3 regions of the Streptomyces sp. NPDC001714 genome follow, and region 2 is predicted to be linked to each of the others. Evidence: riboswitches for the same ligand, from Rfam matches in the RefSeq annotation. Region 2 holds a riboswitch; each other region holds the start of a gene.
What was found. Region 2 has a riboswitch for cobalamin ahead of ACFY0P_RS06265 (CbtB-domain containing protein). Riboswitches for the same ligand answer to the same signal wherever they lie in the genome.
Positions count from the first base shown of each region.

Region 1: it holds a riboswitch for cobalamin, as region 2 does, so the genes downstream of both, ACFY0P_RS19050 (cobalamin biosynthesis protein) here and ACFY0P_RS06265 (CbtB-domain containing protein) in region 2, are expected to answer to the same signal.
Region 3: it holds a riboswitch for cobalamin, as region 2 does, so the genes downstream of both, ACFY0P_RS12450 (prenyltransferase/squalene oxidase repeat-containing protein) here and ACFY0P_RS06265 (CbtB-domain containing protein) in region 2, are expected to answer to the same signal.

Region 1 covers NZ_JBIAUL010000006.1:492,227-496,223, forward strand. The annotation lists gene ACFY0P_RS19045 (cobyric acid synthase) at 1-306, opposite strand, end outside; gene ACFY0P_RS19050 (cobalamin biosynthesis protein) at 303-1,262, opposite strand; cobalamin riboswitch at 1,369-1,509, opposite strand; gene ACFY0P_RS19055 (hypothetical protein) at 1,664-1,891, opposite strand; gene ACFY0P_RS19060 (anion permease) at 1,910-3,154, opposite strand; gene ACFY0P_RS19065 (lysozyme) at 3,329-3,997, opposite strand, start outside.
Region 2 covers NZ_JBIAUL010000002.1:379,957-383,953, reverse strand. The annotation lists gene pgm (phosphoglucomutase (alpha-D-glucose-1,6-bisphosphate-dependent)) at 1-1,532, opposite strand, end outside; gene ACFY0P_RS06270 (CbtA family protein) at 1,853-2,608, opposite strand; gene ACFY0P_RS06265 (CbtB-domain containing protein) at 2,631-2,852, opposite strand; cobalamin riboswitch at 2,889-3,030, opposite strand; gene ACFY0P_RS06260 (enoyl-CoA hydratase/isomerase family protein) at 3,098-3,997, opposite strand, start outside.
Region 3 covers NZ_JBIAUL010000004.1:176,446-180,442, reverse strand. The annotation lists gene ACFY0P_RS12450 (prenyltransferase/squalene oxidase repeat-containing protein) at 1-1,084, opposite strand, end outside; cobalamin riboswitch at 1,192-1,323, opposite strand; partial or broken gene ACFY0P_RS12445 (phosphotransferase) at 1,378-2,066, shown strand; gene ACFY0P_RS12440 (antibiotic biosynthesis monooxygenase family protein) at 2,127-2,480, opposite strand; gene ACFY0P_RS12435 (hypothetical protein) at 2,634-3,674, opposite strand; gene ACFY0P_RS12430 (helix-turn-helix domain-containing protein) at 3,942-3,997, shown strand, end outside.

The sequences.
Region 1 (3,997 bases), on a different contig from region 2:
CGCGCTCAGTTCGCCGACGGGCTTGCCGAGCAGCACGACCTGACTGCTCTGCTCGCCGCCGGGCTTGAGCAGCACGGGGTTCATGAGCGCGGTCGGCTCCACCCGGCAGGCCTGCGCCTGCATGGCCTGCGCCCGCCCGATCTCGGCGCCTTCGCGCGTGACGAAGGAGTTGAGCGACATGTTCTGCGCCTTGAACGGCGCGACCTTCACACCCTGCCGCACCAGCCACCGGCAGATACCGGCGGTCACGACACTCTTCCCGGCATCGGAGGTGGTACCGGCGACGAGGAGCCCGCCGCTGTTCATGAGGAACCCCCAGGGCGCCGTGAAAGCGACCCCCGCAGCAAGGCACTCGCCGCACTCACCCCCAACGCCAGCCACCCCACCCGCCGCGACAACCGCACCGCCCGTTCGATGTCCGCGACTTCCACCGCGCGCCCCTCCCCGTTCAGCACCGGCCGGTGCTCGACCCGCCCGCCGTACGACAACGTCCCCCCGAGCCGCACCCCCAACGCCCCCGCGAAGGACGCCTCCACGGGCCCCGCGTTGGGACTGGGATGCTTCGCCGCGTCGGCCCGCCAGGCCCGTACGGCCCCCCGCCGATCGTCACCGGCCACCGCGGCCAGGACGGCGGTGAGCCGTGCCCCCGGCCACCCCGCCACATCGTCCAGCCGCGCGGCAGCCCACCCGTACCGCCGGTACCGGGCCGACTTGTGCCCCACCATGGCGTCCAGGGTGTTGACGGCCCGGAACCCCACCAGCCCGGGGACGCCCCCCACGGCTCCCCACACCAGCGCTCCCACGACCGCGTCGCTCGTGTTCTCGGCGACGGACTCCACGACCGCCCGGGCGATCCCGTCGGCGTCCAGCGCCTGCGGATCCCGTCCGCACAGATGTGGCAGCCGGGCACGGGCCGCCTCGACATCGCCCGCCTCCAGGGCCCGCCCGATGCCGCGGGCCTCGCGCGCGAGCGAGGTACCGCCGACCACGGCCCAGGTGGCCGCGCCGGTGAGGGCCACGGACGCGACGGCGGAGGGGCGTACGATCCGCTGGGCGACGGCGCCCAGCGCCACGGCGCCACCGGCGCACACGGCGGTGTGCAGCGCGCCCCACCCGCGGTGGTCCCGCCACAGCACCCGCTCCACGGCTCCGGCCGCCCGCCCGAACACGGCGACCGGATGCCCTCGGCGCGGATCGCCGAGCAGCAGATCACCGAGAAGGCCGGCGGCGGCGCCGTACGCGAAGACGCGATCGGCACCCATCGGCTCAGCCGGCCGCGGGGTCGGATACGGGGACGGGCCGGGTACTGAACCTCGGTCGGCAGCCGCGCATGGCGATATGTCCTCACTCAGGGTGTCCGCGCCCTGGTTCGACGAGACCGGCGGTGGGAGTTCCTGGCTTCCGGGGATTGCTACCCCGGTGACAGTGGCGGGACCGCGCCGGATTCACACCGGCTTCCTCCCTTGCCGCCGTACATGGCTCCGGAAGTCCACCACGCCCCCGGAAGACCCGTCAACTTGCCGTTGACCTGCGAGGGGAGTGTGTGGGAAGGCCCACACCGGTTGCCCAACGGGGCCGGTGGGGCATGCCGAAGGCTCCTCTCCGACGGACGGAGAGGAGCCTTCGCGGCGCCGACGAGGCCCTTTGCGTCAGGCCTCTCGCCTCAGGCCTTCGCCACGATCAGGTGGATGCCGTACGCCACGGCGGCCGCGCAGCCGGCGAAGCAGAGGTAGGCGGCGGTCACGGCGAGGGCCGCGGAGTCGCCCTGGGCGGTGGCGCGTTCGCGGGCGGAGAGGCCCTTGATGCCGAGGGTGAAGAGGGCCACCAGGCCCACGGTGGCCACGAGGCTGACGCCGAAGACGGAGCCGATGGCTGCCCAGTCGATGTTCATGTCGGTTCTTCCTCGGGGTCAGACGGTGGCGGCCGGGTCGGTCGCGGTGGCGGCCGGGGCGGGGGCGGGGATGGTGGCGGTCAGGTCGTCCGTGACCGCCACCGGGCCCGCGGGCGGCGGGGTCACGGCGGCGATCGCCGCGGTCACCACACCGGCCGGCTCCTCGGTGCCGACGACGTTGCTGCTGTCCACGACCTCGCGGCGGGACAGCTTCCAGATCGCGGCGCTGGCGGTCACGAGGAAGACGGCGACGACGGCCGTACCCCAGTCGCCGAGGTCCGTCACGGACTCGGCGAGCGCGCCGACCAGCGCGGCGGCCGGGAGCGTGAGCACCCAGGCGACCATCATGCGGGTCGCGGTGGACCAGCGGACCGTGCCGCCCTTGCGGCCGAGGCCCGCGCCCATCACGGATCCGGAGACGACGTGCGTGGTGGAGAGGGAGAAGCCGAGGTGGGAGGAGGCCAGGATGGCGGTGGCCGCGCTGGTCTGGGCGGCGAAGCCCTGCTGCGGCTGGAGGTCGGTCAGACCCGTGCCCATGGTGCGGATGATCCGCCAGCCGCCGATGTAGGTGCCGAGCGCGATGGCGAGGCCGGCGGAGAGGATGACCCAGGTGGGAGGGTTCGAGCCGGGGGCGATGGCACCGCCCGCGATCAGCGCGAGGGTGATGATGCCCATGGTCTTCTGCGCGTCGTTGGTGCCGTGCGCGAGCGAGACCAGGCCGGCGGAGGCGATCTGGCCGGCGCGGTAACCCTTGCGGGTGGCCTCGTCCTCGGCGTTCTTCGCGAGCCTGTAGGAGAGGCGGGTGGAGAGCGCCGCCGCGAGGCCCGCGACGACGGGGGCGGCGACCGCCGGGAGCAGGACCTTGGTGACGAGCACGTCGCCGTGGACCGCGCCGAAGCCGGCGGAGGCGACGGTGGCACCGATCAGACCGCCCATGAGGGCGTGCGAGGAACTGGAGGGCAGGCCCACCAGCCAGGTCACGAGGTTCCAGAGGATGGCGCCGACGAGGGCGGCGAAGATGACCTCGGGACGAATGCCGTTCTCGTCGACGAGACCCTTGGAGATCGTGTTGGCGACCTCCACCGAGAGGAAGGCGCCCACCAGGTTGAGCGCGGCGGACATGGCCACCGCGATCTTGGGCTTGAGCGCACCGGTCGAGATGGTCGTGGCCATCGCGTTGGCGGTGTCGTGGAAACCGTTCGTGAAATCAAACGCGAGTGCGGTGACCACCACAATCGCGAGGATCAGCGAGAAGTTTTCCATTTACCCAGGCAATCTTTCGAGGTCATTGGCTGTTGGACCGTAGGCAACCTGAGTGAACGGAAGGTGAACTGGGGCGGTCCTGGTGGTGTATGAGATCGATTCTGGGGTGACGAGGGGCGGGGTGGGGCGAGGCCGCCGTCCCGATTCCGGTCCGGCGGCCCGGTCGCCGCTTGGCTAGAGGCCCATGGCGAACGACTTCAGCCGGCCCGCCGACCCGTTGAAGAGATTTTGGTCACCCGGCAGGCTGCCCCTGTTGTCGTACTGCCAGAAGGTCCAGGACGACCATCCGGCCGGCAGCGTCCCGGCGTCCGCCGAGCCGTGGCGGGCGATCCACAGCGCGTGGTCGGCGGCGAACGCGCTGCTGCCGCCGGTGCAGAGGTTCCACCAGTTCGTGGTCGTGTAGATCACCGGCCGCCGGCCGGTCTCCCGCTTCAGCTCGTCGCTGAAGGACCTGATCCACGCGACCATCCGGGAGTTGCTCAGCCCGTAGCACCTGTGCTTCTTGTCGTACGGGTTGTACTCGACGTCGAGCGCGGGCGGCAGCGTCCAGCCGTCCGCCGTCCAGGTGCCGCCGTGGCTCACGAAATACGCGGCCTGCCGGGCGCCCGACGACTTGTCCGGCAGGGCGAAATGGTACGCGCCCCGCCTGATTCCCGCCTGGCGCGAGCCGTTGTACTGCTGGTCGAAGTACGGGTTGCGGTAGGTCGTGGACTCGGTGGCCTTGATGTAGACGAACCTGGCGCCCTGCGCCCTGGCGCTCGACCAGTCGACGTTCTTCTGGTGCGAGGAGACGTCGTGCCCCTTCGGCATGCTCGCCGCGGACACCGGTGTCCCGGCGAGCGC
Region 2 (3,997 bases):
CCGGACGGGCGGGCCGCGAACCAGGCGTTCTCCGTGGTCACCTTGATGCCGCCGATCGCGGCGCCGTTGCCCGGTGCCTCCGTGAGCACCGCGGTGACCGCCTCACCGGCCAGGGACTCGGCGGTGACCTGGGCCGGGGAGAGCTTGGCGAGGAGCGCCTTCTCCTCGCGGGTCGCGGGGGCGTCGATGCGGGCGTAGGCGGGTTCGCCGAAGCGGGCGGTGAGGGCGGCGTACTGCTCGGACGGGGTCTTGTCCGTCACGGCCGTGATCTCGGAGGCGAGCAGGGCGAGCAGGATGCCGTCCTTGTCGGTCGTCCACACGGAGCCGTCGCGGCGCAGGAAGGAGGCGCCGGCCGACTCCTCGCCGCCGAACCCGATCGCGCCGCTGACCAGTCCGTCCACGAACCACTTGAAGCCGACCGGGACCTCGACCAGTTGACGGCCGAGGTCGGCGGCGACCCGGTCGATCATCGAGGACGAGACGAGGGTCTTGCCGACACCGGCGCCCGCCGCCCACTGCTCGCGGTGGCGGTACAGGTAGGAGATGGCGACGGCGAGGTAGTGGTTGGGGTTCATCAGGCCGGCGTCGCGGGTGACGATGCCGTGCCGGTCGGCGTCGGCGTCGTTGCCGGTGGCGACCCGGAACTCGTCGCGCTTCTCGATGAGCGAGGCCATCGCGTACGGCGACGAGCAGTCCATGCGGATCCTGCCGTCCCAGTCCAGCGTCATGAAGCGCCAGGTGGGGTCGGTGTACGGGTTGACGACGGTGAGGTCGAGGCTGTGCCGTTCGGCGATCCGGCCCCAGTAGGCGACGGAGGCGCCGCCGAGCGGGTCGGCGCCGATGCGCAGCCCGGAGGCCCGGACCGCGTCGAGGTCGAGGACGCTGGGCAGGTCGTCGACGTAGACGCCCATGAAGTCGTACCGGCCGGTGGCCGGCGCGGCGAGCGCGCGCTCGTAGGGGATGCGCTGTACGTCCTTCATCCCGCCCGCGATGATCTGGTTGGCGCGGTCCTGGATCCAGGAGGTGGCGTCGGAGGCGGCGGGGCCGCCGCTGGGCGGGTTGTACTTGAAGCCGCCGTCGGCGGGCGGGTTGTGCGAGGGGGTGACCACGACACCGTCCGCGAGGCCGGTGGTACGGCCCCGGTTGTGGGTGAGGATCGCGTGCGAGACGGCGGGGGTCGGGGTGTAGCCGTCGGCACTGTCGATCAGGACGGTCACACCGTTGGCGGCGAAGACCTCCAGTGCGGTGACCTTGGCCGGCTCGGACAGGGCGTGGGTGTCGGCGCCCAGGAAGAGGGGGCCGTCGGTGCCCTGGCCGCTCCGGTACTCGCAGATGGCCTGGCTGGTGGCCGCGATGTGGTCCTCGTTGAACGCGGTCGTCAGCGACGACCCACGGTGTCCCGAGGTGCCGAACGCCACCCGCTGGCCCGGGTCGGACGGGTCGGGGTGCAGCGCGTAGTAGGCCGTGACCAGCCGGGCCACGTCGACGAGGTCCTCCGGAGCCGCCGGCCGGCCCGCTCGCTCATGCGGCATGAGTCCACTTCCTCCGCAGTCGTTGATCGATCACTCGCGGCCCATCTTTCCTTGTCAGCGGTCTCGGACGCGAGTGCGGCACCGGCCGCGCGCCGAAGACACGGCGGGTTCACGGCCGGTTCACAGCAGACGTACCTCACCGGGCGCCCGCTGTTCGAAGATGGAACGGGGGTGAGCGACCGGTTCGGCGGGATGCCGACGTCGGTTCAGGTGGGGCCGGCCGTCGGCGCGCAGGCCCACGACGGTGTGAGCGAACGCGAGAGGGCCCCCGGACGGTTCCGGTGGGCCCTCTCGTGTCGTTCGCCGTGCCGCGCTCCCGGTCAGTGCGGAGCGGGCACGGTACGCGGGGCAGCCGGTGCCTTCGCCGGCTTCGGGTTGAGGACGCGCTCGGCCAACTCGCCGAACAGCAGGCCGAATCCGCCCCACAGCACCGCCTGGATGGCGAGCGCCGAGAGCCGGAACCGCCACAGCAGGGTGGCCGGGAAGTCCGCCGGCACCTCGTTGACGACCGGCAGGAACTGGTACGCCAGCCCGATGACGACGGCGAACGCGAACACCGCGAGCACGGTCGCCCACCACGTGCCCAGCCGCGGTCGGAGCCGCTTGCCGAGGAGGGTGGCGGCGACCGCGAGGAGCACGCTGAGCAGCATCATCAGGAAGTACAGCGTGGTCCGCTTCCCGATGGTGTCCGGGTCGCCCACCGACGGCGGGTTGGCCGGGTACTTCAGGAACGGCACCACGTACACGGCCGTCAGCGCGCAGCCGGACAGCAGCAGCGCCGTCGCCCGCGGCGAGAGACGGCCGACGCGGCCGAGGGCGAAGCAGAAGGCCAGGGCGGCGATGCCGCCGAAGGCGACCCCGTAGACGAGGACACCGGTGGCCAGGCCGGCGGTGGACTGGAGGGAGCGGGAGACGACCTCCATCTCGTGCTCGTGCGAGTGGGCGTCCTCGAAGCTGATCGCCTTGTCGACGTTCGGCTCACCGAGCAGGTAGGCGACGACGAGGGCGAGCAGGCCGGCGGCCAGGCCGGCGAGCATGCCCCGCACCAGGAGGTTCCGGACCGTTGCGGAGTTCATGGGTGGTACGGCGCCCCTCGCGTCAGTGGCAGGGGAAGCCGAGCAGGTGGCGGGCGTCGTGCACCCACTCGTGGACGTCCGTGCCGCTGAACACGGAGGTGGCGCCCTGTTCGGCGCCGACGAAGTAGAGCAGGATCAGCATCAGGATGCCGAAGAAGACCGCCCACGGAGCTATCGCGGAGAGCGGCAGCTTGGCGGGAACGGCGGGGGTGGTGGCTGTCGGCGAAGCGACGGTCTGCGCCATGGCAGGACCTCCTCTGGGAGTTCGCGTCCCATCTCGGTGGTGCACAGGACGACGGCCACGGGTCTGACTCACGAGCAGCCCGGGGGCTCTCGCATACAGTGGCGCGACCGTTCCGGATTCCCACCGGGTTCCGTCTCGCCGTCGTCGATATCGGACAGACCGTACCGCGTGTCAGGAGCACGGCCAAGACCGCGTCACCAGGCGTGATCTTCGTCTCGCGCCTGGTGGACGGCCGGTGGGGCGGGTCAGACGGGTGGGGCGAGGCCCAGTTCGCACTCGCCGAGCGGGGCGAAGAAGCGGTCGACGTCGGCGTCGGTGACCTCGGCGAGGGTGGCCGGGGACCAGCGCGGGGCGCGGTCCTTGTCGACGACCTGGGCGCGGATGCCCTCCACCAGGTCATGGCTCGCGAGGGTCGCGCAGGAGACGCGGTACTCCTGGTCCAGGACCCGTTCCAGCGAGCCGAGTTGCCGGGCTCGGCGCAGCGCCTCCAGCGTGACCTTCAGGGCGGTGGGCGACCTGGTGAGCAGGGTGTCCGCAGCCTCCTTCGCCGCCGGGCCGCCGTACGCGAGCAGCCGCTCGACGATCTCCTCGACGGTGTCGGCCGCGTAGCAGGCGTCGATCCACGCCCGGTACCCGGCCAACTCCCCGTCGGGCGCCTGCCGTACCTGCCGGGCGAGCGCCTCGGACACGGGCAGGCCGGCGAGGTCGGAGACGAATGTCCGGAGCGAGCCGGACGGCATGTAGTGGTCGGCGAGTCCGCAGAGCACGGCGTCGGCGGCGCCGATCTGGGCGCCGGTCAGGGCGAGATGGGTGCCGAGTCCGCCGGGCGCCCGGCCGAGCAGGTAGGTGCCGCCGACGTCGGGCACGAAGCCGATCCCGGTCTCCGGCATGGCGATCCGCGACCGCTCGGTGGCGATCCGGACACTGCCGTGCGCCGAGACACCGACCCCGCCGCCCATCACGATGCCGTCCATGAGCGCGACGTAGGGCTTCGGGTACCGGGCGATGCGGGCGTTGAGCCGGTACTCGTCACGCCAGAACGCGGCCGCGGCCGACCCGTCGCCGTCGCGGGCGTCGTCGTGGACGGCGCGGATGTCACCGCCCGCGCACAGACCGCGCTCCCCCGCGCCGGTGATGACGACGGT
Region 3 (3,997 bases), on a different contig from region 2:
CGGCCCGCGGGGCCGGTCCCGTCGCATTCAGCGCCGTCACCAGGTTCGTACCGCCGAAGTCACGCGGGTCCGCGCCCATCGCGTGCGCGGCCAGGATCAGCTCGGCGTAGGCCGCGGGCCCGCTCTGCTCCGCCCACGGCGCGGCGTGCGCCTCCAGCCAGGCGTACGGCTTCTGCGCCTGCTCGGTCCAGCCCTGCGCGGCCAGGGCGACGACCGCGTCGGCGGTGTTGCCGTAGTCCGGCTGGGATGCGGCGCCGGGGAGCGTGGAGACGAGGTGGCCGGTCTTGGACATGGCGCCCGCCAGGTACGCGGCGCCGTTGCGGGCCACCTCCTCCCGCGTGAGCGTCTTGTCGGAGTCGGCGCAGGCGCGGTCCTTCGCCGGGGCCTTCCCGGCCGTCGCCACGAACCCCTTGCCGAGGGCCCCGAGCACCCCGGCCGCCGTCGCGTCGGCGTTGGCGGCCGGCTTCCCCTGCTTGTCCGGCTGGTAGGCGAGGGCACCGCCGCCGTCCTCGTCGCAGGCGACGGACCACTTGGCGAGGAGGTCGTACGGAGACCTGTCCGCGCTCGCGCCGGCCGCCGCGAGCGCGCCGATGACCACACCGGTGGAGTTGGTGTCACTGGGCGAGCCCGGGTTGTAGCCCCAGCCGCCGTCCGTGTTCTGCTGCGACTTCAGCCAGGTCACGGCCTTGTCCGCGGCGGCGTCGTGCCCGCCGGCCGCCTTCAGCGCCTGTACGGCGGCGGCCGTGCTGTTCGTGTCGACGATGACCTTGGCGTCACAGGCCGCCGTCGGCTCGGCGCGGAACGCGGCGAACGAGCCGTTCGCGCACTGCTGCCCGGCCAGCCAGTCCACCGCCTTCACGGCCGGGGTCACCCCCACCGCGCGCTGGGCCAGCAGGGCGAGCGACTGGCGCCAGACGCCGTCGAACCTGGGGTCCGAACCGCCGTACAGCCCTGACGGGAGGACCGCCGAGGCGGACGGCGACGGGGACGCGGTGCCGGTGGCCAGTGCGGTCGTCGCGGGTGTGGCGGTACCGATGACGGCGGTGGCGGCCAGCACCCCGGCGATGCGGCGGAGGACGGTCATGGTCGGCGGTGCCTCTCCCTGCGGGGAGCCGGGCAGCACGGGACACCCCGGCGGCTCGGCTCCGTAAACCTCGACGGTGCCGTGCGACGACGGGTGCCGGCGCACATGAGCCGATCAACGTCCCGGGCGGGGCAGTCCGGCTTGCCGCACTGCGTGCGGCTCACGGTTGCGGGTCAGCGCCGGAATTGCACCGGCTTCCCCCCGTACGGGTGATGACGACCCGGCTACCTTACCGGCCGCCGACGGGAAGCTGAGAGGGGGCTGTGCGGGGACCGTTTCGTTATGGTCACGCCATGACGGGGAGACTGCTCGGGTCGGGGCGTTCGGCCGACGTGTACGAGATCGACGAGGCGTGGGTGCTGCGCCGGGACCGGGACGGCTGGGGGGACGCGGCCGCCGAGGGCGCGGTGATGACGTACGTACGGGAGCACGGGTATCCGGCGCCCCGGGTGCGGCCGTCCGGATCCCGTACCGAACTGGTCGTGGAGCGGCTGTCCGGGCCGACCATGCTGGCGGCGCTGCTGGCGGGGGAGACGGACGCGGCGGAGGGCGGTGCGCTGCTCGCCTCGCTGCTGCGGCGGCTGCACGCCGTGCCCGGCCGGGACCCGGCCGACCCCGGCGCCCGGGTCCTCCACCTCGACCTGCATCCGGACAACGATGGGGGTCCCCCCGGCTCGAACGAAGTTGAGAGCTGGGGGAGATGACCCCCGACGGCCCCCGGGTCATCGACTGGACCAACGCCGAGGACGGGCCGCCCGGGCTCGACTGGGGCATGTCCGCGGTGATCCTCGCCCAAGCGGCCCTCGGTGTACATCCGTTGGCCCACGACCTGCTCGCGGCCCTGCTCGCCGATCCGGGCGAGCTCACCGAGGAAGGGCTGACGGAGGCCCTGCGACGGCGGGCCGCCAACCCGACGATGACCCGAGACGAAGTCGAAGTGCTCGGTGAGGCGGGACAGTTGGTACGGGCGATCGCCTTCTAGCGCCGCGCCGCCCGCGGGCGCGCCGCCCGCGGGCGCGCCGCCCGCGGGCGCGCCCGCGGACTACCCCCGCGTGAAGCCGTGGCTCCGCTCCACCTTCGCCACGTGCAGCGTGTAGCTCTCGTACCACTCGGCCCGCCCGCGCTTCTGCGCCGCACGGTGCTCGGCGTCGGTCCGCCACCGGGTGAGGGCGTCGGCGTCGCGGAAGTACCCGACGGTGATGCCCAGCCCGCCGGGAGTCTGCGCGTGGTCCATCCCCAGGTACCCGGGGATGTCCTTCACCAGGTCCTCCATGCGTGCGTTGGTCTCGCTGTAGCCGCTCTGGTCCTGGGTTCGCACCGTGGTGAACACAGCCACGTAGTAAGGGGGTTCGTAGGCCTCGACGGGCGCGACAGGCGCTTCCGGGTGATTGCTCATGGCGGCACCGTAGCGGGTCCGGCGAAGTCGGCTGCGGTTCGGCAGCGCGCCAAAGGGGCGCTGGGGGGAACCCCCGGCCGAAGGCGGGGGGAGGAACTGCGCGGCCGGCCCCCACCGGCCCGCGGTGAACCAGCGGCCTGACCAGCGGAGCGCTCAGGCCGCGTTCGCGAGCGGCGCGATGCCCGCCGACAGGTGGCGGGCCATGCGGCGCAGTGCGTCGTCGCAGGCGTCCGGGGTCTCGCCGACCGCCACCCAGAGGGCCAGCCGGTCGGCGGCGGTGGCGTGCGGGCCGGCGGTGACGTGGTTGCCGGTGTGCTGGGTGAGCAGCATGCGGTCGGCGCCCGGCTCGTGGGCGGCGTCGGGGGAGAGGTCCAGGTGGTCGAGGCGGCCGGTGGCGGCCGGGTAGGCGAACTGGATCGCGGCCGCCCGCTGCCGGGTGGGTGTCGTGTCGGCCGCCTCGCCGGTGGCCAGGGCGGCCGCGGCCCGGGCGAGGTCGACGCCGGTGGCCCGTCTGACGAGGAGCGGGATCAGGTCGCCCGGGAGGTGCGGGGCGACGTCGGTGACCCGGGGGCCGCGGTCGGTGAGGGTGAGGCCGATGTGCAGGACACCCCGGTCGACGCCGAGCGCGAGCACGGTGCGGTCGACGGCCAGGCGCAGGAAACGGTTGTGCAGCAGGCCGTCGTGGGCGTGCACGGTGTGCCGGAGCGGCTGCCGGGCGGGCGCCGGGCCCAAGGTCGTACGGGTGATGGCGGCGATGCGGATCTCGCCGTCGAGGACGATCGTCTCGGCCGAGACGCGGGGTCCGCCGGGGTCCTCGGGGTCGCCGGTGGGAACCGTGTGGCCGGCCAGCAGCGCGCGCAGTGCGGGCGGGTCGCTACAGGCTTCGGCCGTGGTGAGGGAGGGGCCGGGCAGCCCCAACTGCCCGGCGATCCTCGCGGCGGCGGCCGCGTACTCGCCCGTGAAGGTCAGCACGCCGCGGACCCGGTGCCGGGCCGCGAACCGCACCACCGCCGACGCTGTCGCGCCGCCTTTGCCGGGGTCCGCCGCGAGGTGACCGGCCAGGCACGGCTGTGCCCAGGCGGGCGGCGCGGCGTCCACCAGCAGCACCGGGCGGGCCGAGGCGATGCGCGTCAGCACGACCTCGTCGTACGCGCACCGGCGGCCGGCGCCGAGGAGCAGGACGGGCTGTGGCATCGGTTCGCCTCACCTTCTGGGGAGGAGGCGCGGCGGCTGGTCGCTCCGGATGCCGCTCCCCCTTAGGCGGCGCCCGAGGCGGGTCGGTTCGACCGTGGCCTGGTGACGTGATCCTTTCCTGCCGGTCCGTCACATGTCAACGATTGCTGCCCTCTTGCGCAGTGGACCTTGTCATGTCTGGTGGCCGGGACCGGTGATTCGATAACCTCGCGTCTGCTCGGCTCCGCTCGGCCGACCGCCCGACCACGCGCGTCCAGGGGGACCTTGGTGAGTGACGCCCATGCCCCGCTGACCGGCGTACTGGAACGGCTCGGGGAGCTGAC